3 regions of the Actinomadura sp. NPDC049753 genome follow, and region 3 is predicted to be linked to each of the others. Evidence: riboswitches for the same ligand, from Rfam matches in the RefSeq annotation. Region 3 holds a riboswitch; each other region holds the start of a gene.
The links. Region 3 has a riboswitch for thiamine pyrophosphate ahead of AB0K37_RS03825 (cytosine permease). Riboswitches for the same ligand answer to the same signal wherever they lie in the genome.
Positions count from the first base shown of each region.

Region 1: another riboswitch for thiamine pyrophosphate. It lies ahead of thiO (glycine oxidase ThiO); the one in region 3 lies ahead of AB0K37_RS03825 (cytosine permease).
Region 2: another riboswitch for thiamine pyrophosphate. It lies ahead of thiC (phosphomethylpyrimidine synthase ThiC); the one in region 3 lies ahead of AB0K37_RS03825 (cytosine permease).

Region 1 is NZ_JBFARL010000215.1:806-7,756, reverse strand. It holds gene AB0K37_RS34960 (deoxyribonuclease IV) at 1-592, opposite strand, end outside; gene pknB (Stk1 family PASTA domain-containing Ser/Thr kinase) at 613-2,535, opposite strand; gene AB0K37_RS34950 (DMT family transporter) at 2,569-3,543, opposite strand; gene AB0K37_RS34945 (thiazole synthase) at 3,679-4,455, opposite strand; gene thiS (sulfur carrier protein ThiS) at 4,458-4,658, opposite strand; gene thiO (glycine oxidase ThiO) at 4,655-5,782, opposite strand; TPP riboswitch at 5,772-5,885, opposite strand; gene AB0K37_RS34930 (FAD-dependent oxidoreductase) at 5,991-6,951, shown strand, end outside.
Region 2 is NZ_JBFARL010000097.1:4,669-11,619, forward strand. It holds gene AB0K37_RS23815 (mannose-1-phosphate guanyltransferase) at 1-618, opposite strand, end outside; gene AB0K37_RS23820 (CDP-alcohol phosphatidyltransferase family protein) at 615-1,316, opposite strand; gene AB0K37_RS23825 (sensor histidine kinase) at 1,452-2,618, opposite strand; gene AB0K37_RS23830 (hypothetical protein) at 2,808-3,812, shown strand; TPP riboswitch at 3,862-3,975, shown strand; gene thiC (phosphomethylpyrimidine synthase ThiC) at 3,971-5,737, shown strand; gene AB0K37_RS23840 (TetR/AcrR family transcriptional regulator) at 5,947-6,528, shown strand; gene AB0K37_RS23845 (metallophosphoesterase) at 6,536-6,951, opposite strand, start outside.
Region 3 is NZ_JBFARL010000007.1:71,303-78,253, reverse strand. It holds gene AB0K37_RS03845 (heavy-metal-associated domain-containing protein) at 1-7, opposite strand, end outside; gene AB0K37_RS03840 (DNA-formamidopyrimidine glycosylase family protein) at 206-1,069, shown strand; gene AB0K37_RS03835 (SSI family serine proteinase inhibitor) at 1,193-1,498, opposite strand; gene AB0K37_RS03830 (rhodanese-like domain-containing protein) at 1,702-2,037, shown strand; TPP riboswitch at 2,132-2,248, shown strand; gene AB0K37_RS03825 (cytosine permease) at 2,243-3,589, shown strand; gene AB0K37_RS03820 (PAS domain-containing protein) at 3,654-5,666, shown strand; gene AB0K37_RS03815 (ATP-binding protein) at 6,038-6,583, shown strand; gene AB0K37_RS03810 (arginine deiminase) at 6,764-6,951, opposite strand, start outside.

The DNA of each region.
Region 1 (6,951 bases), on a different contig from region 3:
TGTCCTTGGCGCCGCCCGGGGCCGCCAGGTCGTGGCCGGCGGCGAAGGCGTGGCAGGTGTCGAAGCAGACGCCGAGTTTCGGGTGGTGGTCGAGGCGCTCGAAGAACGGGGCCAGCTCCTGGACCTTGGCGCAGAGCATGTTGTTCTGACCCGCCATCGGCTCCAGGAGCAGGTCGGGGCCGTCCTCGGGGATCTCGTCGAGGAGCGGGAGGACGTGCTCGCGGACCTGCGCCATGGCCTCTTCGTAGGTCCGGGTGACGGCGGAGCCGGTGTGGACCACGACGCCGCGGGCGCCGATGGCGCGGCCCCGGGTCAGGGAGTGGCGGACGGCCGCGAGCGACTTCTCGAGCGTCTCCGGGGTGGGAGAGCCGAGGTTGACCAGGTACGGGGTGTGGACGTAGACGGGGATGCCCTCGTCCCGGAGCTTGGCGTCCTCGGCGGGCTTGCCCTCGGGGAGGGCCCAGCCGCGGGGGTTGGAGACGAAGACCTGGACGGCCTCGGCGCCGATCTCGGCGGCGTACTTCAGTCCGCCGGTGGCGAGGCCGCCGGCCACGGGAACGTGGGCCCCGACGGGGCTGATGGGTGAGGTCATGGCCTGTTCAGACTAGCCGGTCAGGGGCCTCGGACGATCGTCACGGTGGAGCCGCGCGGGGCCTCGCCGCTGCTGGGCGACTGGAAGCGGACGACGTTGCCGCCGAAGCCCGTCACGTTGACCTCGAAGCCGGAGTCCTCCAGCGCCTTCTTGGCCTCGTTGACCCGGCGGCCGGTCAGGTCCGGGACGGGGACGTTCTGGTTGCCGTCGCCGTCGTCGCAGCCGAACTGGAACGGGCCCGCGTCGACGATGCAGTCGCGCTTGTTGACGACGATGGTGACCTTGTCGCCGCGGGAGACGCCGGTGCCCTCGGACGGGTCCTGGCTGATCACCGTGTTGGGGTCCTTGCCGTTCACCTGCTTCTTCTGGACGGTGACGTCCAGGCCCATGGAGCGCAGCTGGTTGGCGGCGGCGTCGCCGTTCTGGCCGAGGAGGCCGGGCATCGACATGCCCGTGGAGACGACGATGGAGACGGGCACGTCGGGGGACTGCTTCTCGCCGGCGTCCGGGTCGGTGCTGATGACGTCGCCCTTGGAGACGGTCTGCGAGGGGCTGCTGCTCGTCCGGCCTACGGTGAAGCCCTTGTCCTCCAGGGTCTTCTTGGCGTCGGCGAGGGACTTGCCTCCGACGTCGGGCACCTCGCGGGGCGTGATGCCCCGGGACGGGGTGAGGGTGACCGTCTGGCCCTTGGCGACGCGGGCGCCGGCGGGCGGGTCGGACTTGGCGACGCCGCCCTTGTGGACGCGGTCGCTGTAGACCGCCTTGGCGGTGCGCACGTCCATGCCGTCGGACTCCAGCTGGTCGCGGGCCTCGGCGACCTTCATCCCGATGATCGAGGAAGGGACGTGCTCGTACTGGCCGGACGTCTGGTACCACACGGCCCAGCCGAGGACGACCGCCGCGACCAGGCCGATGGCGATCATGACGTAGCGGCCGGTCAGCGCGCCGAGGGCGCGGTCGGTCCTCGTGGGGCGGACGCCGTGCTGGGGGGCCAGGGTCTCGGCGTCCATGACGGCGGTGCGGCCGTGGTCGGGCGGCGTCTCCAGGACGCTCGTCGCGTTGCGGGACGCCTCCTCGACGCGGCGGTCGAAGTCGCGGGGGAGGCCGCCGAACACCTCGGCGACCTCGGCCAGGTACTGGTTCGCGTCCTGCGGGCGGCGCGCCGGGTCGTGGCTCGTGGCGTCGGTGACGAGGGCGTCCACCCGCGGGGGGATGCCGGGGACGACGCTGGAGGGCGGCGGCACCGTCTCGTTCACGTGCTTGTAGGCGACGGCGAGGGGCGTGTCGCCCTGGTGGGGGAGCCGGCCGGTGATCAGCTCGAACAGCATGATCCCGGCGGCGTAGACGTCGGAGCGGAAGTCGGCGTTGCCGGACAGCACCTGCTCGGGCGCCAGGTAGCCGACCGTCCCGATGATCATGCCGGTCTTGGTCATCTTGCTGGCGGTCTCGGCCCGCGCGAGGCCGAAGTCGGCGACCTTGACCTGGCCGTCCTCGGTGATCAGCACGTTCTCGGGCTTGACGTCGCGGTGCACGAGCCCGGCCCGGTGCGCGGCGCCTAGCGCCGCCAGCACCGGCTGCATGATCTCCAGAGCGGCGCGGGGGCCGAGCCGGCCGAGCGAGTTCAGCGCGTCGCGCAGGGTGCGGCCGGCGACGTACTCCATCACCAGGAAGGCGTGCTCGCCGTCGGTGCGCTGGTCGTAGACGGCGACGACGTTCGGGTGGGACAGCGCCGCGGCGGCCTTGGCCTCGCCGATGAAGCGGGCGACGAAGTCCTCGTCCGAGGCGAGTCCGGCGTGCATCACCTTGATCGCGATGACGCGGTCGAGCCTGAGGTCGCGCGCGAGGTAGACCGTGGCCATGCCGCCGCGCGCGATGCGGGACTCAATGCGGTACCGCCCGTCGAGCACCCGCCCGACGAGTGGGTCAGCAACCGTCGCGTCCATCGGTGCGAGTTTACGGGCGATTCCGCGTGGTTCTCATCCGTCGCGAGTATGAGCATCGATGAGCCCGGAGGGTGACTCCTCCGGGGCGCCCGGTTCGGGAGTGACGGGCGGGACGCGGCGGCGCAGCGACCGCGTGCTGCGGGAGACGGCCACGCCGGCGAGGCACAGCAGCCCGCCGGCGAGGGTGACCGGGCCGGGGACCTCGTCGAGGAACAGCCACGACATCCCCACCACGAGGGCGGGCGCGGCGTAGGTGGTGGCGCCCATCTTCCCGGCGGTCGTGCGGGCGAGGGCGTATCCCCAGGTCGTGAAGGCGACCGCGGTCGGGAAAACGCCCAGGTAGACCATGTTGAGGGTGGCGCCCGCGGGGGCGTGCGCGGCCTGCGAGACGAGCTGCCCGGAGAACGGCAGGCAGGCGACCGTGCCGATCGCGCAGGCGAACGTGGTGAACTGCAGCGCCGACGCGTGCCGGAGCGCGGGCTTCTGGGCGACGACGCCCGCCGCGTAGGTGACGGCGGCGGCCAGGCAGAGCAGCACCCCGCCGACGGACGCGCGGCCGTCGCCGGACATCGACAGCCCGACGACGGCGGCGCCGGTGAACGACACGGCCATGCCGAGCAGCAGCCGGGGCGACAGCCCCTCCTTCAGCAGCCAGCCGCCGAGGAGCGCGATGAGGATCGGCCCGATGTTGACGACGAGGGCGGCGGTGCCCGCGTCCACCAGCTGCTCGCCCCAGTTCAGGACGACCATGTAGGCGCCGAACCACAGAAGGCCGGCGGTGGCGATGCCGGGCCAGGCGGCCTTGGGAGGCAGGCCCTCGCGCCGGACGAGCCAGATCGCCCCCAGCACGACCGTCCCGGACAGGAGGCGGCCGAGGGCGAGGGCGCCGGGGCTGTACTCGTCGCCCGCGCTTCGGATGGCGACGAAGGCCGAGGCCCAGAAGACCACCGTGACCGTCGCCGCCGCCACCGCGAGCTTGTTCGCGCGCGCACCGCTGTTTTGCTGCATGTCACGCACCTTATGGAGGGGACGCTTCCATCGACACCGAAGCGATGTGTGCGGTTGCGCCCCGGTGTGTCCAGTGTGGTGGCGCGAGACTGTTCAGGTCCAGCGAATATTTCTACATGTATGGCTTTAGTGTCGCTACGAAGTCGCGAGCCCGTCGAACGGGGAGGACGCCTGGGCGTAGCGGCGCTTGGGGATGCGCCCCGCGAGCCGCGCGAGCCGCCCGCCCTCGACCGCGTGCCGCATCGCGGCGGCCATCCGCGCCGGCGACTGCGCGCGGGTGACGGCCGTCGCGAGGAGCACGGCGTCGCAGCCGAGCTCCATGGCGAGGGCCGCGTCCGACGCCGTGCCGAGCCCCGCGTCGAGGATCACCGGGACGGTCGCGCGCTCCACGATCAGCTCGATGTTGTGCGGGTTGCGGATGCCGAGCCCCGACCCGATCGGCGAGCCGAGCGGCATCACGGCCGCGCAGCCGATCTGCTCCAGCCGGTGCGCCAGGACCGGGTCGTCGCTGGTGTAGGGCAGGACGACGAAGCCGTCGTCGACGAGCTGCTCGGCGGCCTCGACCAGTTCGATCGGGTCGGGCAGCAGCGTGCGCTCGTCGGCGATCACCTCCAGCTTGACCCAGTTCGTCCCGAGCGCCTCCCGGGCGAGCTTGGCGGTCAGGACGGCCTCGCCCGCGGTGAAGCAGCCGGCGGTGTTCGGCAGCACCCGGATGCCGCACTCGGTCAGCACGTCCAGCACCGAGCCGCGCGCGGACGGGTCCACCCTGCGCATCGCGACCGTGGTGAGCTCCGTCCCGGACGCGGTCAGCGCCTCGCGCAGCACCGCCATGCTCGGGGCCCCGCCCGTTCCCATGATCAGCCGCGAGCCCAGCTCCTCGCCCGCGATGACCAGTCCGTCGGTGTCGTTCATCCTCATCCTCCCTGGACCGCGGTCAGCACCTCGATGCGGTCGGCGTCCCGCAGGGGCGTGGCCGCCCACTCCGCGCGCCGGACGACCTCGTCGTTCAGCGCCGCGGCCACGCCCGTCGCGGCCGCGGTGACGGACGCGACGACCTCGGCCACGCTCGCGCCGTCGGGCAGCTCGCGCGGCTCACCGTTGACGATCACCTTCATGCGCTCACCTCGGGGGAGAAGCGGTCGGGGGCGAACGGCCCGGCGACCTCGGGGACGGGCCCGTCCAGCAGCATCGCGGACAGGATGTCGGCGCTCACGGGCGTGAGCAGGATGCCGTTGCGGAAGTGCCCGGTGCCCACCAGCAGACCGGGCAGCGCGGTCGGGCCCATCACGGGCGCGTTGTCGGGGGAGCCGGGCCGCAGCCCGGCGGTTACCTCGGCGAACTCCAGCTCGGTGATGCCGGGGAGCAGCTCGCGGGCGTCGCGCAGCAGCTCCCACAGCCCGCCGGCGGTGACCCGCGTGTCGAAGCCCAGCTCCTCCTGGGTGGCGCCGACCACGATCTCTCCGTCGGCACGTGGCACCAGGTAGACCGACGATCCCCGGACGAGGCCGCGGGTCGACCGCCGCAGGAACGGCGCGCGGGTGCGCAGCCGGATCACCTGGCCCTTGACCGGGCGGACGGGTGGAACGGTCCCGGGAGGCAGGCCGCCGAGGTCGCCCGACCACGGCCCGGCGGCCAGCAGCACCCGGTCCGCGGGGATCACCGTGCCGTCGTCCAGGCCCACGCCGGCGGCGGCGTCGTTCTCGACGACGACCCGCTCCGCCCGCCGCCGGACAAGCCGGACCCCCAGCCGGTCGCACGCCGCCAGCAGCGCAGGGGCGAGCCTGCGGGGGTCGACCGAGCCGTCCTCGGGGGCGAGCAGGCCGCCGCGCACGCCGGGCGCGAGCATCGGCTCCAGCCGCCGGCACTCGCGGCCGGTGAGCGCCTCGGCGGGGATGCCCAGGCTCTCCTGGAACCGGCGCAGGTCGTCCAGGTGCCGCAGGTCGTCGGAGTCGAACGCGACCTCGATGATCCCGTCGGTGCGGTACCCGGTGTCGAGGCCGGTCAGCTCCTCCAGTTCGGCGACGAACGCGCCGTACCGGTCGCGGGAGGCGAGGCCGAGCCGCAGCAGCGGCTCCTCGCCGTAGGTCAGCTCGCTGACCGGGGTGAGCATGCCCGCCGCCACGGCGGAGGCCCCGGAGGCGGGCGCGGGGTCGACCAGGGTGACGGCGGCGCCGCCGGCGGCGGTCCGCCAGGCGGTGGCCAGGCCGATCACCCCGGCGCCGATGATGACGATCTGCATGCGCGCTCCCTTCGCCGGCATGATCCGGATCAGGTCGTGGCGGTCGGCGGCCCGTTCAGCCGCCCTCTCAGCCCGGTCGCACCGGACTCCCGCGCTCTGTGCTGTTCTGCTGTGCCGTTCCGCTGCCCCCACCTTACGACCTCGGCGAACCGGGCGACTGCCTGGACACCTGTCCATCCGCGGATCGCCGCCCGTTAGGGTGACCTTCATGGAGAGGGTCATCGTCGTGGGTGGCGGGCTGGCCGGCGTGCGCGCCGTCGAGGCCCTGCGGAGCAAGGGGTACGAGGGCGCGCTGACCCTCGTGTCGGCGGAGCGGCACCGGCCCTACGACCGGCCGCCGCTGTCGAAGGCCGTCCTCGCGGGCGAGTCCGACGACACGACCGTCGACGCCGACTGGGACGCGCTGCGCTGCGAGCTGCTGCTCGGCGAGCGCGCCACCGGCCTGCGGCTGGACGGGCCCGGACGCGGCGGCACGGTGGCGTCCACGGCGGGCGACCTGCCCTTCGACGGGCTCGTGATCGCGACCGGCGCCGCCCCGATCACGCTGCCCGGGGAGGGGCGGCAGCACGTGCTGCGCACCATCGACGAGGCCCGCGACCTGCGCGCCCGGCTCACCGCGGGCGCCCGCATCGTGATCGTCGGCGCGGGCTGGATCGGCGCCGAGGTCGCCACCGCCGCGGCCCGCCGGGGCTGCGCGGTCACCGTCGTGGAGGCGGCCGACACCCCGCTGGCGGGCGCGATCGGGCCCGAGGTCGGCGCGCTCACCGCCCCCTGGTACGCGGAGGCCGGCGTCGAGCTGCGGACCGGGGTCAAGGTCGCGGAGGTGCGCGACGGCGGCCTCGTCCTCGCCGGGGGAGGCCGCGTCGACGCCGACGAGGTGGTCGTCGGCGTCGGGGTCCGGCCCGTCCTGTCGTGGCTGGAGGGCTCCGGGCTGCTGCTGGAGCGCGGTGTCGTCACCGACGGCTCGTTCCGGACCTACATGGGAGAGGAGGCCCCGGGCGCGCTGCGCCCGGACGTCGTGGCGGTCGGCGACTGCGCCGCCTGGTGGTCGCACCGCTACGGGCGCAGGCTCCTCGTCGAGCACTGGGACACCGCGCTGAACGCCCCGGAGGTCGCCGCCGCGGCCCTCCTCGGGCAGGACGCCGTGTACGACGCCGCCCCGTACTTCT
Region 2 (6,951 bases), on a different contig from region 3:
GCGGGCGCCCTCGGCGAGCAGCTTCGGGAAGACGTCCCCGGACCAGTCGACCGGCTCGCCCTCCGCGACGTGCTCCAGGACCTCCGGCTCCATCACGTAGATGCCGGTGTTGACGGTGTCGGAGAACACCTGGCCCCAGGTGGGCTTCTCCAGGAACCGCTGCACGCGTCCCGCGTCGTCCACGATGATGATCCCGAACTCCAGGGGGTTCGGGACGCGCTTGAGGCCGATGGTGACGAGCGCGTCGTTCTGCTCGTGGAACCGCACCATGTCGGTCAGGTCGATGTCGGTGAGCGCGTCCCCGGAGATCACCAGGAAGCGGTCGTCGCGCAGCGCCTCCTCCGCGTTCTTGACGCTGCCGGCGGTGCCGAGCGGGACCTCCTCGGTCGCGTAGCTCAGCGACATGCCGAGCTCCTCGCCGTCGCCGAAGTAGTTGCGGATCAGCGCGGCCAGGAACTGGACGGTGACGACGGTCTCGCCGAACCCGTGCCTCTTCAGCAGCCGCAGCACGTGCTCCATGATCGGCCGGTTGACGAGCGGCAGCAGGGGCTTCGGCTGGTTGGCGGTCATCGGACGCAGCCGCGTCCCCTCGCCTCCCGCCATCACGACGGCCTTCATCGGGAGGTCTCAGCTCCCTTCTGGCCGCCGGCCGGCGGTTCCGCGCCCGGCCCCTCGGCGGCCCCCGGACCGGCCGCCCCGGACGCGCCGCCCGGCCCGGAGGCCGGGGGCGGGGCGCCGCGGCCGGCCAGCACCAGCTGCCGCGTCTGCACCCAGTAGAGGACGGCCGCCCACCAGTACAGGGCCGTCCCCCAGACGGCGAAGGCCCATCCGACGACCCGCGCCGCGGTGCCCGCGGCGCCGCCGTGGTCGCCGAGCAGCAGCAGCGGGAAGGAGTACAGCAGGCACATCGTCGCCGCCTTGCCGATGAAGTGCACGGGCAGCGTGCCGCCGTACCCGAGCCGCCGCACGATCGGCGCGATCGGCAGGATCGACACCTCGCGGGCGACGAGCGCGAGCACCAGCCACAGCGGGATGATGTCGCGGATGGTGAGCCCGACGAGCGTGGCCAGGATGTAGAGGCGGTCGGCGGCCGGGTCGAGGACCATGCCGAGCTTGCTCGTCTGGTTGAACGCCCGCGCCAGCTTCCCGTCCAGCCAGTCCGACAGGCCCGCGAACACCAGCAGGCCGAGCGCCCACCAGTCCGCCTCGATCAGGACGAGCCACAGGAACAGCGGGACGCCCAGGAGCCGGGCGAGGCTCAGGATGTTGGGCACCGTGAAGATCCGGTCCTGTGGGGCCTCCTGCAAAGTGCTCACCGACGTGTCGCCTCCCCTGGTCCCCTTGATCCTGACCCTATCCGTAAGGGGTGGAAAGCCCCTCGGCGGTGTCGGCGTCGGAAGTCGGGAGGGTTCCGGCGAACGGGTGCCGCCGGAGCATCCCGGGGGCGCGCGTCACGCCCGGTGGGGCTCGACGGCGTTCTCCAGCGGGAGGACGGCGGTGACGACGAACCCTCCGGACTCCCCCGGCCCCGCGTCCAGCGTCCCGCCCACGCTGCGCGCCCGCTCGATCATTCCGAGGATCCCGAACCCCTCGGGCGGGCCGCCGGAGGGCCCCCGCCCGTTGTCGGCGACCCGGACGACGAGGCTCCCGCCGTCGCGCTCCAGGCTCACCGTCGCGCGCCTCGCGGCGGCGTGCTTGACAACGTTGGTCAGGGCCTCCTGGACGATCCGGTACGCCGCGACCCCCGTCTCGGGGGGCGGCGTCCCGACGTCCCCGTCCCGCAGGTCGACGTCGATCCCGCCGCCGCGCGCCGCGTCGACCAGGCCGGCGAGGGCGTGGAGGCCCGGCAGCGTCTCGGGGGCGCCGACGTCGGTGCCGCGCAGGACCTGGAGCGTGCCGCGCAGTTCGATCCGCGCGTCCCGGCACGTCGAGGCGATGGAGGCGAGCGCGTCGGCCAGCTCCTCCCGGTCGAGCGGCCGGTCCCCGCGCACCAGGTGGGCCGCGGCGCCCGCCCGCACGCCGATCAGGGTGATGCTGTGCGCGAGCAGGTCGTGCAGGTCGCGGGCGATCCGCAGGCGCTCCTCGGCGACCCGCCGGCGCGCCTCCTCCTCCCGGGTGCGCTCGGCCCGCTCGGCCCGCTCGGTGATCGTCGCGAGCCGCGCCCGGTGCACCCGCCACACCTGGACGGCGATGACGACCGACACCACGGCCTCGATGACGGCGATCTGCTCGCGCAGGGATCCGCCGCCCGCCCGCATCGCCGCGCCGACCACGCAGACGGCGAGCAGGAACCCGACGACGCCGAGGACGATGCGCACCCGGCGCCCGAGCACCGCGTAGGCGAACAGCGCGACCACCTCGGCGGGCACCAGCGCGTGGTGCTGGTACTGCGCCAGGTGGTAGGGCAGCACCAGGACCACCAGTGCCAGCAGGCCGGGGGTCGGCCACCGCCGGATCACCGCGAGGGGGACGTGCGCGGCCACCAGCAGCGCCGCGCCCGGCGCGTCCAGCCCCCGCACGCCGGGCCACAGCACCGCGGCGGCGGCCGCCGCTCCCGCCAGCGCCGACGCCGCCAGGGCGTCCTTCACCGTCACCTCGACCCGGGGCACCGTCAGCACGCGCCCATTCTCCCCCACTCACGCGATCTTCGCGCGGCGGCCCGCGCCCGCAGGAATGATCCTTTCGGCGGCCCCTGCGCGGCCGGAGGCCCGCCCTATAGTTCTGCAGACCCCGTCACGAAGGGCCGACAGTTGTCCGTCCCCCCGCCTGCTGTCCCCCCGCCTCCCGCCCCCGCGTCCGGGCTCCGGATGACCCTCGGCGCGCGGGCCTACCGATGGCCGCTCCGCGTCCTGGCCGCCGCGCCGGCGGCCGGCGCGGCCCTCGTGCTCGCGGCCCGCTCCGGCGCCGGGCCGCCCGACGCGGACAGTGCCCGCCGGATCCTGCTGATCTGCGGCGGCGGCTGCCTTCTCGCCGCCCTGGCCGCCCTCATCTGGGCCGTCCGGCTCCACTGGACCCGCCTCATCGTGACCATCGGCGAGCAGGGCGTGACCCTCCGCCGCGGCGGGCGGGAGGCGGCCGTCCCGGCCGGAGCCGTGGAGGCGGTCGGGATCAGGTGGCCCGTCGACGACCCGGTGTGGACGCTCTGGCTCGACCCGGAGCGGGCGCCCGGCGTCGAGGCCGTCGCCGAGGTCGACGGGAACGCGGTGACCCTGCTCAGGGGCGGGTCGCTCCCGTCCGGATGGCTCCCGGCCGTCCGGACCGCGACCGCGGACCGCCTGGGCGCCGCCTGGCGGGTCGTCGACGACGAGGGCCGGGAGGTTCCCCCGCCGGCGGCCGGCGCCCTGGCCGGGGCCCGCCACATCGTCGTGGACGGCGCGGGCCGGTACCGCGACCGGCGCGGAGGCGCGGTCCTCGCCGTGGCCTGCCGGGGGCGCGGCAGGCGGACCACCGTGCTGCGCGACCCCCACACCGCCGCGCTGCTGGTGGTCCGGGGCCCGTCCCGGCTGCCGGGCCGCGACCGCGTGCGCGTCCTCGACGCGGACGGCCGCCCTCTCGGATTCGTGCGCGGCCTGCGGGAGCCGTCCTTCCACACCGCTCGCGGGACGCTCCTCGGCACCACCCGCGCGACCGGGGACGGCCTGGTCGTCACCGGCGTCGACGGCCGCCGCTCGGCCACGCTGCGCATCGGCGGCGGCGCCGAGGCCGGAGTCGAGCTGGAGCGGTCGCCGTCCGCCCCGGACCCCCTCCGCAGCCTGGCCCTGGCCCTGCCCGTCGCGATCCCCGCGCGGGACCTCCGCGCGGGCGCGTTCTAGCCCATGGGCGGCGGTTGCGGCAACCGGGGCCGTCCGGGTTAACGTCGTGGCGACAGATCGCGGGGGCCCGGCGAACCGGGCTGAGATAGCGGCTGGGACGGCCGCTGACCGCATGAACCTGACCGGGTAATGCCGGCGTAGGGAGAGATCGAGTCGTCATGACCGAACCTGTGGTTCCAGCTGCCCGCAAGACCTACCTCCAGGGCTCGCGCCCGGAGATCCGGGTCCCGATGCGGGAGGTGCCGCTGACCAACGGCGACGTCGTCGTCCTGTACGACACGTCCGGGCCGTACACCGATCCCGAGCACCAGACCGACGTGCGCCGGGGGCTGCCGCCGCTGCGGGAGGCCTGGATCGCCGAGCGCGGCGACACCGCCCCCTACGAGGGGCGGGCCGCGCGCCCCGAGGACGACGGGCGCCGGTCGTCGCCGTCCGGCGTCCCCCTGGGCGCGGGCGGCCGACTTCCCCAGGCCGACGGCGAGGGCGCCCTGCCGCGGCGGCCGCGGCGCGCCACCGGCGGCGCGGTGACGCAGCGCGCCTACGCGCGGCGCGGGGAGATCACGCCGGAGATGGAGTTCGCCGCGCTGCGCGAGGGCGTGGCGCCGGAGGTCGTCCGGGACGCGCTGGCGGCCGGGCGCGCGGTGCTGCCCGCCAACGTCAACCATCCCGAGATCGAGCCGATGGTCATCGGGCGGGACTTCCTGGTCAAGGTCAACGCCAACATCGGCAACTCGGCCGTCGCGTCCTCGATCGAGGACGAGGTCGAGAAGATGACGTGGGCGACCCGCTGGGGCGCCGACACGATCATGGACCTGTCGACGGGCCGCGACATCCACACCACGCGCGAGTGGATCCTGCGCAACTCGCCCGTGCCGGTCGGGACCGTCCCGCTGTACCAGGCGGTGGAGAAGGTCGGCGGCGACCCGGCGGAGCTCACCTACGAGATCTTCCGCGACACCGTGATCGAGCAGGCGGAGCAGGGCGTGGACTACATGACCGTCCACGCCGGGGTGCTGCTGTCCTACGTGCCGCTGACGGCGCGGCGCAAGACGGGGATCGTGTCGCGGGGCGGATCGATCATGGCGGCCTGGTGCCTGGCGCACCACGAGGAGAACTTCCTCTACACCCGCTTCGAGGAGCTCTGCGAGATCTTCGCCGCCTACGACGTGACGTGGTCGCTGGGGGACGGGCTGCGTCCGGGCTCCATCGCGGACGCCAACGACGAGGCCCAGTTCGCCGAGCTGCGCACCCAGGGCGAGCTGACGCGGATCGCGGCGCGGTTCGGCAACCAGGTGATGAACGAGGGCCCCGGCCACGTCCCGATGCACAAGATCAAGGAGAACGTCGACCTCCAGCAGGAGTGGTGCGACGGCGCGCCGTTCTACACCCTCGGCCCGCTGACCACCGACATCGCGCCCGGCTACGACCACATCACCTCGGCGATCGGCGCCGCGATGATCGGCTGGCACGGCACCGCGATGCTCTGCTACGTCACGCCGAAGGAGCATCTCGGGCTGCCGGACCGCGAGGACGTCAAGGCCGGCGTGATCGCATACAAGATCGCCGCGCACGCCGCCGACCTCGCCAAGGGCCATCCGGGCGCGCAGGCGTGGGACGACGCGCTGTCGGAGGCGCGGTTCGACTTCCGCTGGGAGGACCAGTTCAACCTGTCCCTGGACCCCGGCACCGCGCGCGCCTTCCATGACGCGACGCTCCCGGCCGCGCCGGCCAAGACCGCGCACTTCTGCTCGATGTGCGGGCCGCACTTCTGCTCCATGAAGATCACGCGGGACGTGCGGCGGTTCGCGGCCGAGCGCGGCCTCGCCGACGCGGAGGCCCTCGCCGCCGGGATGCGGGAGAAGGCCGAGGAGTTCAGGGCGGGCGGCGGGCGCCTGAACCTCCCCGTCTCGCCCGCCGACGCCTGACCCGAGCCGGACGCGGGGACGCCGAGCGAGGCGTCGGGATCGCGGCCGGGCCCGTCGTGCACCCGTGCGCGGCGGGCCCGGCCGCGTTCGGGCCATCTCGGCGCAGGTCGGGGCACCGGCGCGGATAGGATTGAGGGACCGTTCCAAAGCCGCGGATCCTCCCGATCGCCGCAGGCCCGTTCCATCCCCGGGAAGGATCGACGACCCAGGTGACCAGCGACGACACGCCGAAGGCGCGCCCGGTTCGGGCCGACGTTCGCCGCAACCGCGCGCGGCTGCTCGCCGCGGCGCGGGAGACCTTCCAGCGCCAGGGGGCGGGCGCCTCGCTCGAAGGCGTCGCGCGGCTCGCGGGCGTCGGCATCGGCACGCTCTACCGCCACTTCCCCACCCGGCAGGACCTCCTGGAGGCGCTGCTCGCCGACGTCTACGCCGGGCTGGCCTCGGCCGCCCGCGATCTGCTGGACTCCCCGTCCCCCGGCGAGGCCCTGCTGGCCTGGCTGCGGACGTTCGTCTCGGAGATCACCGCGTTCCCGGGCATGGCGGCCTCGGCGATGGTGTCGCTGCGCGACCCCCGGCTCGACCCGACCGGCTCCCGCGCGGCGATGTCGGAGGCGGGCGAGGCGCTGCTCGTCCGCGCGCAGCGCGGCGGGGACGCGCCCGCCGGCGCGGCGTTCGGCGACGTGCTGAGGCTCGCGGGCGCGATCGCGACGGTCGCCGAGCGGGACCCGGACGCCGCGGCCCGGCTGCTGTCGCTCGCCGCCGGCGGCGTGGCGCCCGGCGCGGCCCGCTAGAAGCCGGTCAGTCCGTCTCGGGGACGGGCAGGACTCGGCGGGGGCCCCGCGGCGCATCGGCCCGCCGGCGCCACTCGCGCGGGTAGCCGACCGACACCTCGATGTGCGGGACCCCGCCGGTCCAGATCGTCCGGGGGATGTGCAGGTGCCCGTAGACGACGGACACCGCGCCGAACCGGCTGTGCCAGTCGGCGGTGCGCTCGGTGCCGCACCACTGGGCGAACTCGGGGTACCAGAGGACGCGGGTGGGTTCGCGGACGAGCGGCCAGTGATTGACGAGCACGGTCCGCGTCCCCGGCTCCAGGGCGGACAGGCGCTGCTCGGTGTAGGCGATCCTGGCGTCGCACCAGGCGTCCCGCCCGGGATACGGGTCGGGGTGCAGGTAGACCTCGTCGGTGCACACGACACCGGCCTCGTGCGCGG
Region 3 (6,951 bases):
TGCTCATCGTCTTCTCCCTCGGTCTTTTACCCCTGGGGGGTATCTCGTGGGCCTCATGCTGCCATAACCGGACACCTCTGACAACCCCTGGGGGGTATGGGTGATTCCGAGATCCGGGTCACATCACCCCCAGGGTTTTCCACAGGCGTCCACAGGGCTGTGGACGGACGTTCCGGCGGCGCGGCTCGTCGCGGATACTGAAGCCATGCCTGAGCTACCTGAGGTGGAGGCGCTGGCGGGGTTCCTGCGGGAGCGCGCGGTCGGCCATGCCGTCGCCCGCGTCGATGTTCTCGCCATCTCCGCGCTGAAGACCTACGACCCGCCGGTGACCGCGCTCGGCGGGCTGACCGTCACCGGCGCGGCCCGGCACGGCAAGTTCCTCGACCTCGACGTCGACGGGCTGCACCTCGTCGTCCATCTCGCCCGCGCCGGCTGGCTGCGCTGGCGCGACGAGATCCCGGCCAGGCCCGTCCGGCCCGGAGGCAAGAACCCGCTCGCCCTGCGCGTGCACCTGGACGACGGCTCGGGCTTCGACCTCACCGAGGCCGGCACCAAGAAGGGCCTCGCCGTCTACGTCGTCCGCGACCCCGACGACGTGCCCGGCGTGGCGTCCCTCGGACCCGACCCGCTGGACGAGTCGTTCACCGCCGCGGCCCTCGCCGGGATCGTCAACGGCAAGCGCAGCCAGATCAAGGGGCTGCTGCGCGACCAGAAGGTGATCGCCGGTATCGGCAACGCCTACTCCGACGAGGTGCTGCACGTCGCCAGGATGTCCCCGTTCAAGATCGCGTCTTCGCTGACCGAGGAGGACGTCGCCGTCCTGCACGAGGCGATCGTCACCACGCTGCGGGACGCGGTGGAGCGCTCGCGCGGCCTCGAGGCCCAGGACCTCAAGGGCGAGAAGAAGACGGGCCTGCGGGTGCACGGGCGCGCGGGCGAGAAATGCCCGGTGTGCGGGGACACGGTCCGCGAGGTGTCGTTCGCCGACTCGGCGCTCCAGTACTGCCCCACCTGCCAGACGGGCGGCAAGCCGCTCGCCGACCGCCGCATGTCCCGCCTCCTCAAGTAGCGGGCCGCGGGCGCCGTGAGACGGGCCAGGCCCCGGCGGGTGCCGGGGCCTGGCGACCGGAGTCGGGGACGGAGCCGGAACGGGGATGGCTCGTCCGGACGGATCGAAGGGTTCGGGACGGGGTCAGCGGACCTTCGGGACGTTCCCGAAGACCGGGCCGATCTGGCTCCAGCGGTGCAGCTGGCAGCCGTCATCGCGGGTGAACGTGGTGTCGATCGGCTTGCCCTGCCAGGTGCCCTTGACCGTGGCGATCTCCGGACCGCCGTAGATCTCGGTGCACATCTGGTCCTTGGGGACGGGTGCGAAGGGATCCTTGACCTTGGTGAGCGCCGCGCAGGCGCCGGCCGCCTCGGGATGGTCGCCGCCCGGCGGGGCGCAGGTCAGCCTCCAGGTCTTGGCGGGCGCCTCCTTGGAGGCCTTCACCCGCACGGTGAGCGTGTCCGCCGGTGAGCCGGACGGCTGCACGGACGTCGTGCCCGAAGGCGCTCCGGCGGAGTTTCCGTTTGCCTGTTCGTCGCCGCAGGCGGCCGTGGACAGGAGCAAGGCCAGCCCGGGCGCTGCGAAAAGGAGCGTCCGATACCGCATGCGTGATTCGACGCAGGGGGGCTTCGCGCGGTTCCATGGGGGGTGTGATGAATTTCGGGGAAGACGTGCCGGCCGTGGTCGCCGCGGATGTTCCGCAGGACGGCTACCTGCTGGACGTCCGGGAGCAGGACGAGTGGGACGCGGGCCACGCGCCCGCGGCGGTCCACATCCCCATGCGCCATCTCGGCGACCGCGCCGGCGAGATCCCCCGTGACCGGGAGGTCTACGTGATCTGCCGGTCCGGGGCGCGGTCCGCGCAGGTCACGTCCGCGCTGAACCAGGCGGGGTGGCTGGCGAGGAACGTCGGCGACGGCATGCACGGGTGGGCCGAGGCGGGCCGGCCGATGGAGGGCGCGGGGGACGGTCCGCCGTACGTCGCTTGATATGAATGATTCCGCGGTGATCTGAAGGATTTCGCGTGATCTGACCCGGATGCCCTCTTCTGAGGCGTGACGGGCGGTTGTACGATCGGGCCTGACCGATAACCGCGGGAGCTCGGGCCACAGCCGGGCTGAGAGGGCGGCCTCCAGGGCGTCGCCGACCGCATGAACCTGTCCGGGTAATGCCGGCGTAGGGAGTGTGTGTCCCGTGACGTCCGACGTCGAAAAGCGCCCTCAGGACGAGCGCGCCCCCGACGAGGTCCCCTTCACCCTCGACGAACCGGCCCCCAAGGTCCTCGGATTCTGGGACCAGAGCGCCTTCTGGGGGAACCTCGGCGTCAGCCTCCTGGCCTTCTCCGGCGCCTACACCGTCCTCGCGCCGGACGCCGACGGCCGGCCGACGATCTCGATCATGGCGGGCATCGTCGCGATGGCCGTCGGGACGGCCCTCGGCGGGCTGATGCTCGGCCTGGCCGCCGTGCCCGGCGCGCGGACCGGCCAGCCCGCGATGGTGCTGCTGCGCGGCCTGTTCGGCGCGAAGCTGTCGTACGCGCCGACCGTCCTCAACATCGCCCAGCTCGTCGGGTGGGGGACGTTCGAGCTGATCGTCATCGCCGACGCCGCCCGCGAGCTGTGGGACGGCGTTCCGCGCTGGGGCTACGTGGTCGCCGCGGGCGCGATCACGACCGTGCTGACCGTCTGGCCGCTCGGCTCGGTGCGGTTGCTGCGCCGTTATGTGACCGTCGCGGTGGCGATCGCGCTCGTGTACTTCTACGTCCAGCTCGTCCGGGAGCCGCTGCCCGACCTGACGCAGGGCTCGTGGGGCGGGTTCTGGCTCGGCGCGGACGCCGCGCTGGCCGTGTCGATCTCCTGGGTCCCGGTCGCCGCCGACTACACCCGGCACGCGCGCACCGAGCGCGGGGCCTTCGGCGCCGCGGCCGTCGGCTACTCCGTCACGCAGATCGTCGCCTACGTCCTCGGGCTGCTCGCGCTGGCGCTGGTCGCGGGCGACTCGGGCAGGATCTTCGACCCGTTCCTGGGCGTCTCGCTGGGCGTGCTGTTCTTCGCCGTGTTCGTGCTGCGGGAGGCCGACCAGTCGTTCGCCGACACCTACTCCACGGCGGTGTCGATCCAGAACCTGTTCCCCCGGGCCGACCGCCGGGTGCTGAGCGTCGCACTCGGCGCCGGCATCACCGTGCTCGCGCTGGTCCTGGACATCGGCGACTACGCGGGCTTCCTGTCGCTGATCGGATCGGTGTTCGTGCCGATGCTCGGCGTCCTCGCCGCCGACTTCTTCCTCGGCCGCCGCCGGGCGGGCGGCTGGGACGTCTCGCGGACCGCGCCGTCCCGCTGGGGCATGATCGCGGCATGGGCGATCGGGTTCGTCGTCTACCAGCTCGTCAACCCGGGCACGGTCGCCCGCTGGACCGCGTTCTGGTCGGACGTGCGGGACGCGCTCCACTTCACGCCGCAGACGTGGATGAGCGCCTCGCTGCTGTCGTTCCTGGTGGCGGGGGTCGCGGCCCTGCTCATCGGTAGGCTTACCAGACGGTAAGGTTTGGGTCGAAAGCAAGTTTCGGCGCAAGTTGCCCGGCGCCATGCCGGAGTGCGGTGGCACGATGACAGACGTGTATCAGCACGTGCACGATCCGATCGCGCGGGCCGTCATCGAGAGCGCCGCCGACGCGATCGTAGCCGTGGACCAGCGGCACCGGGTCACCGTGTGGAATCCGGCGGCCGAGCGCATGTTCGGCTGGAGCGCCGAGGAGATGCTCGGCCGGGTCCCGCCGATCGTCCCCGACGAGCTGAAGGCCGAGCACAACGCCGTCCAGGAGCGGCTCCTCACCCGGCGCGGCGGCGAGGGCGAGAGCGACGGCGGGCAGATCTCGATCGCCACCCGCCGCTTCCACCGCGAGGGCCGGCTCATCGACGTGCGCATCGACACGAGCCTGCTGAAGGATCCGAGCGGCACGCTGCTCGGCTGGGTCGGGGTGTACCACCCGGTCGAGGACGACGAGATCGTCCAGAACCGCATGACCGAGCGGGCCCGGCTGGTCCGGCGGCTGAACGACATCGTCGCCGACCTCGGCGCCGAGCTCGACCTGGCCGTCGTGCTCGACCGGATCACCGCCGCGCTCATCGAGCTGACCGGCGCCGACGCCGGCGGATTCGTCAAGATCGAGGGCGAGCGGCTGCGGCTCGTCAGCATGTCGGGGCTGCCGGAGCGGATGCGCGGCCGGTGCGCCGAGCTGAGGCCGAGCCTGGTCGGGGAGCTGCTGCGGTCGGGCAAGACCGTCAAGCTCGCGACGGGCGAGCGGCGCCTCGGCGACCTGATCTGGTCGGAGCTGCCCGGCCTGCACACGATCGCGCTCGGCCTCTCGTACCTGCAGAACCGGCCGTACGGCGCGCTGTACGCGCTGTTCTCCGGACGCAAGATCGGGCACACCGAGCTCGAACTGCTGGAGCTGCTCGCCGGGCACGCCGGGGTCGCGGTCGGCAACGCCGTCGCCTACGCGGAGGTCGTCCGGCAGCGGGCCCACGAGCGCGCCGTCATCGACTCCAGCGCCGACGGCATCGCGGTGCTGGACCACGACCTCGTCGTCCGGCACTGGAACAACTCCGCGCACACCCTGACCGGCATCCCGCCGGAGGACGCGATCGGGCGCCCGCTGCCCTTCGACATGCCCGCGCTCGGCGAGATGCTCACGTTCCGCCTGGAGTCGGGCACGTGGCTGAACGTGCTGGCCGCCGAGATCGAGGAGACCGGCGAGCTGGTCGTCGACTTCCGCGACGTCTCGGAGGCCAAGGCGCTGGAGGAGGCCAAGGACCTGTTCCTCGCCACGACCAGCCACGAGCTGCGCACCCCGATCACGGTCGTGCAGGGGTTCGCGTCCACGCTGGTCAACCGGTGGGACGAGCTGACCGACGCCGACCGCCGCGCCGCGGTCGCCACCATCGCCGAGCGGGCCCAGTCGCTCGGGCGGCTCGTCGAGCACCTGCTGCTCGGGTCGCGCGCCGGGGCCGACGAGCTGGCCGTGACGATCGAGCCGTTCGATCTCGGCCGCGTCCTGGAGGGCGTGGTCGCCGGGTTCCGCTCGCTGTCGCCGCTGCACCGGGTGGAGCTGGAGATCGCCCCCGACCTGCCGCCGTGCAGCGGGGACGCGATGGCCACCGACATCGTCCTCGGGCAGCTGCTGGAGAACGCGTTCAAGTACTCCCCGGACGGCGGGACCGTGCGGGTGCGGGCCCGCCGCGAGGGGGCCGGGATCGTCGTCACGGTCTCCGACGAGGGCATCGGCATCCCGGCCGGCGACCATGAGCGGATCTTCGAGCGGTTCGTCCAGGGCGACGCGGGGGACCGCCGCCGGTTCGGCGGCATCGGGCTCGGCCTGTACATCGTCAGACGGCTGACGGAGGCGCAGGGCGGCACGATCTCCGCTCATCCGGCCGAGCGTGAGACATCTCACAACGAAACCACTCAAACCCCCAATAATCAGTCCATTGCCCCCGAAAGCACCCAGGGGGAACCGGCCGGTCGGCTACTCTCCGTCACGAACGGGCGCGGACCCGCAGGTGGCGCGCGGGCGGGCGAGGGGACCTGCATGCGCCTGGTGTTGCGTTCCGCGCGCTGAGCGGACGGTTACTTACCGTGCGGACAGTCCGCCCCGGGCGGTCCGGTGAGACGGGCGTGACCAGCGCTTTCGGCGGTCTCGCGGGGTGGCAGGCTGGGAACGGTGCGGAGAAGTGCGGTGACGGCGGCGTGTGATGGACGAAACGCGTGCGTGAGGAGTAAATCCGCCGTTGGCTGGATAGATCCTTGGTTGGTCGCCGTTGGTGACGAGATTCCGATCCCGGGGGTGATCACCGTGACCGGACGGCTGATGACTCGTTGTGCAGGTGGTGAACTGGTTCGTTCTGGTTTCCCGTCATGGCCATCAGGGCATTTCGGACGTACCGGAAGGGTGTTGACGGGACTCGTCCGAGTGAGCGGAGCATCGGGGAGGTGAGGGCGTCGAGCGTCGTACTGCTGCCACACGCACCGTCCAGCGTCGCGGTCGCCCGCAGGCGCCTCAGCTCGGAGCTGGCCGACTCGGGGGTCTACGACTCGGTCGTGGACGACGCCAGTGTCATCGTCAGCGAGCTGCTCAGCAACGCACTGCGGCACGCGCGGCCGCTGCCGTCCGGCCAGGTGAAGGTCTGCTGGCTCTGTCGCGGCGACCTCCTCGAACTGGAGGTCAGCGACGGTGGCGCCATGACCGAGCCGCGCCGGGGTCCGGGCACGCTCTCCTCGCTGGGCGGGCGCGGACTCGGGATCGTCGAGGCACTGTCCGAGGGCTGGGGGGTGCGCCACGAGGACGGCACCACGACCGTCTGGGCCATCCTGCGGACGCCCAGGTCGTCCGGCGACGAGCGGATGGCCGCTCCCGCCGGCGCGCACGCCGTCGTCCCGGATCTTTCCGCATTTCCGGACCTGCTCGACGAGCCGGACGAAGACCGCTACAACGGAACCAGGAGTGAAGTAGCTCCAAGTCGGGCATATCCGGCATAGAGCGACCCTGCCTGGAAGGAACCCCGCCCGACCTTGTATGGTCCTCTCCAACGCTCGGGCGATGTCGTGCCCCCGTCGACATCGCGGGCGTTGATGGTTCTTCCCGGCGCCGCGCGCCTCTGAGCCCCCGGCGCCGGGAAGAACACAGAACCTCTCCTCGCCGGTCGCCCCGGGCGCGGCTCAGATCTCCTCGCGCAGGATCGGGCACGACATGCAGCGGGGACCGCCCCGACCCGTCCCCAGCTCGCTCCCGCTGATCCGGATGACCTCGATCCCGGACGCCTCCAGCTGCGCGTTGGTCTCGATGTTGCGCTCGTAGGCGACGCACAGGCGCGGCGCCACGGCGAGGGTGTTGTTCCCGTCGTCCC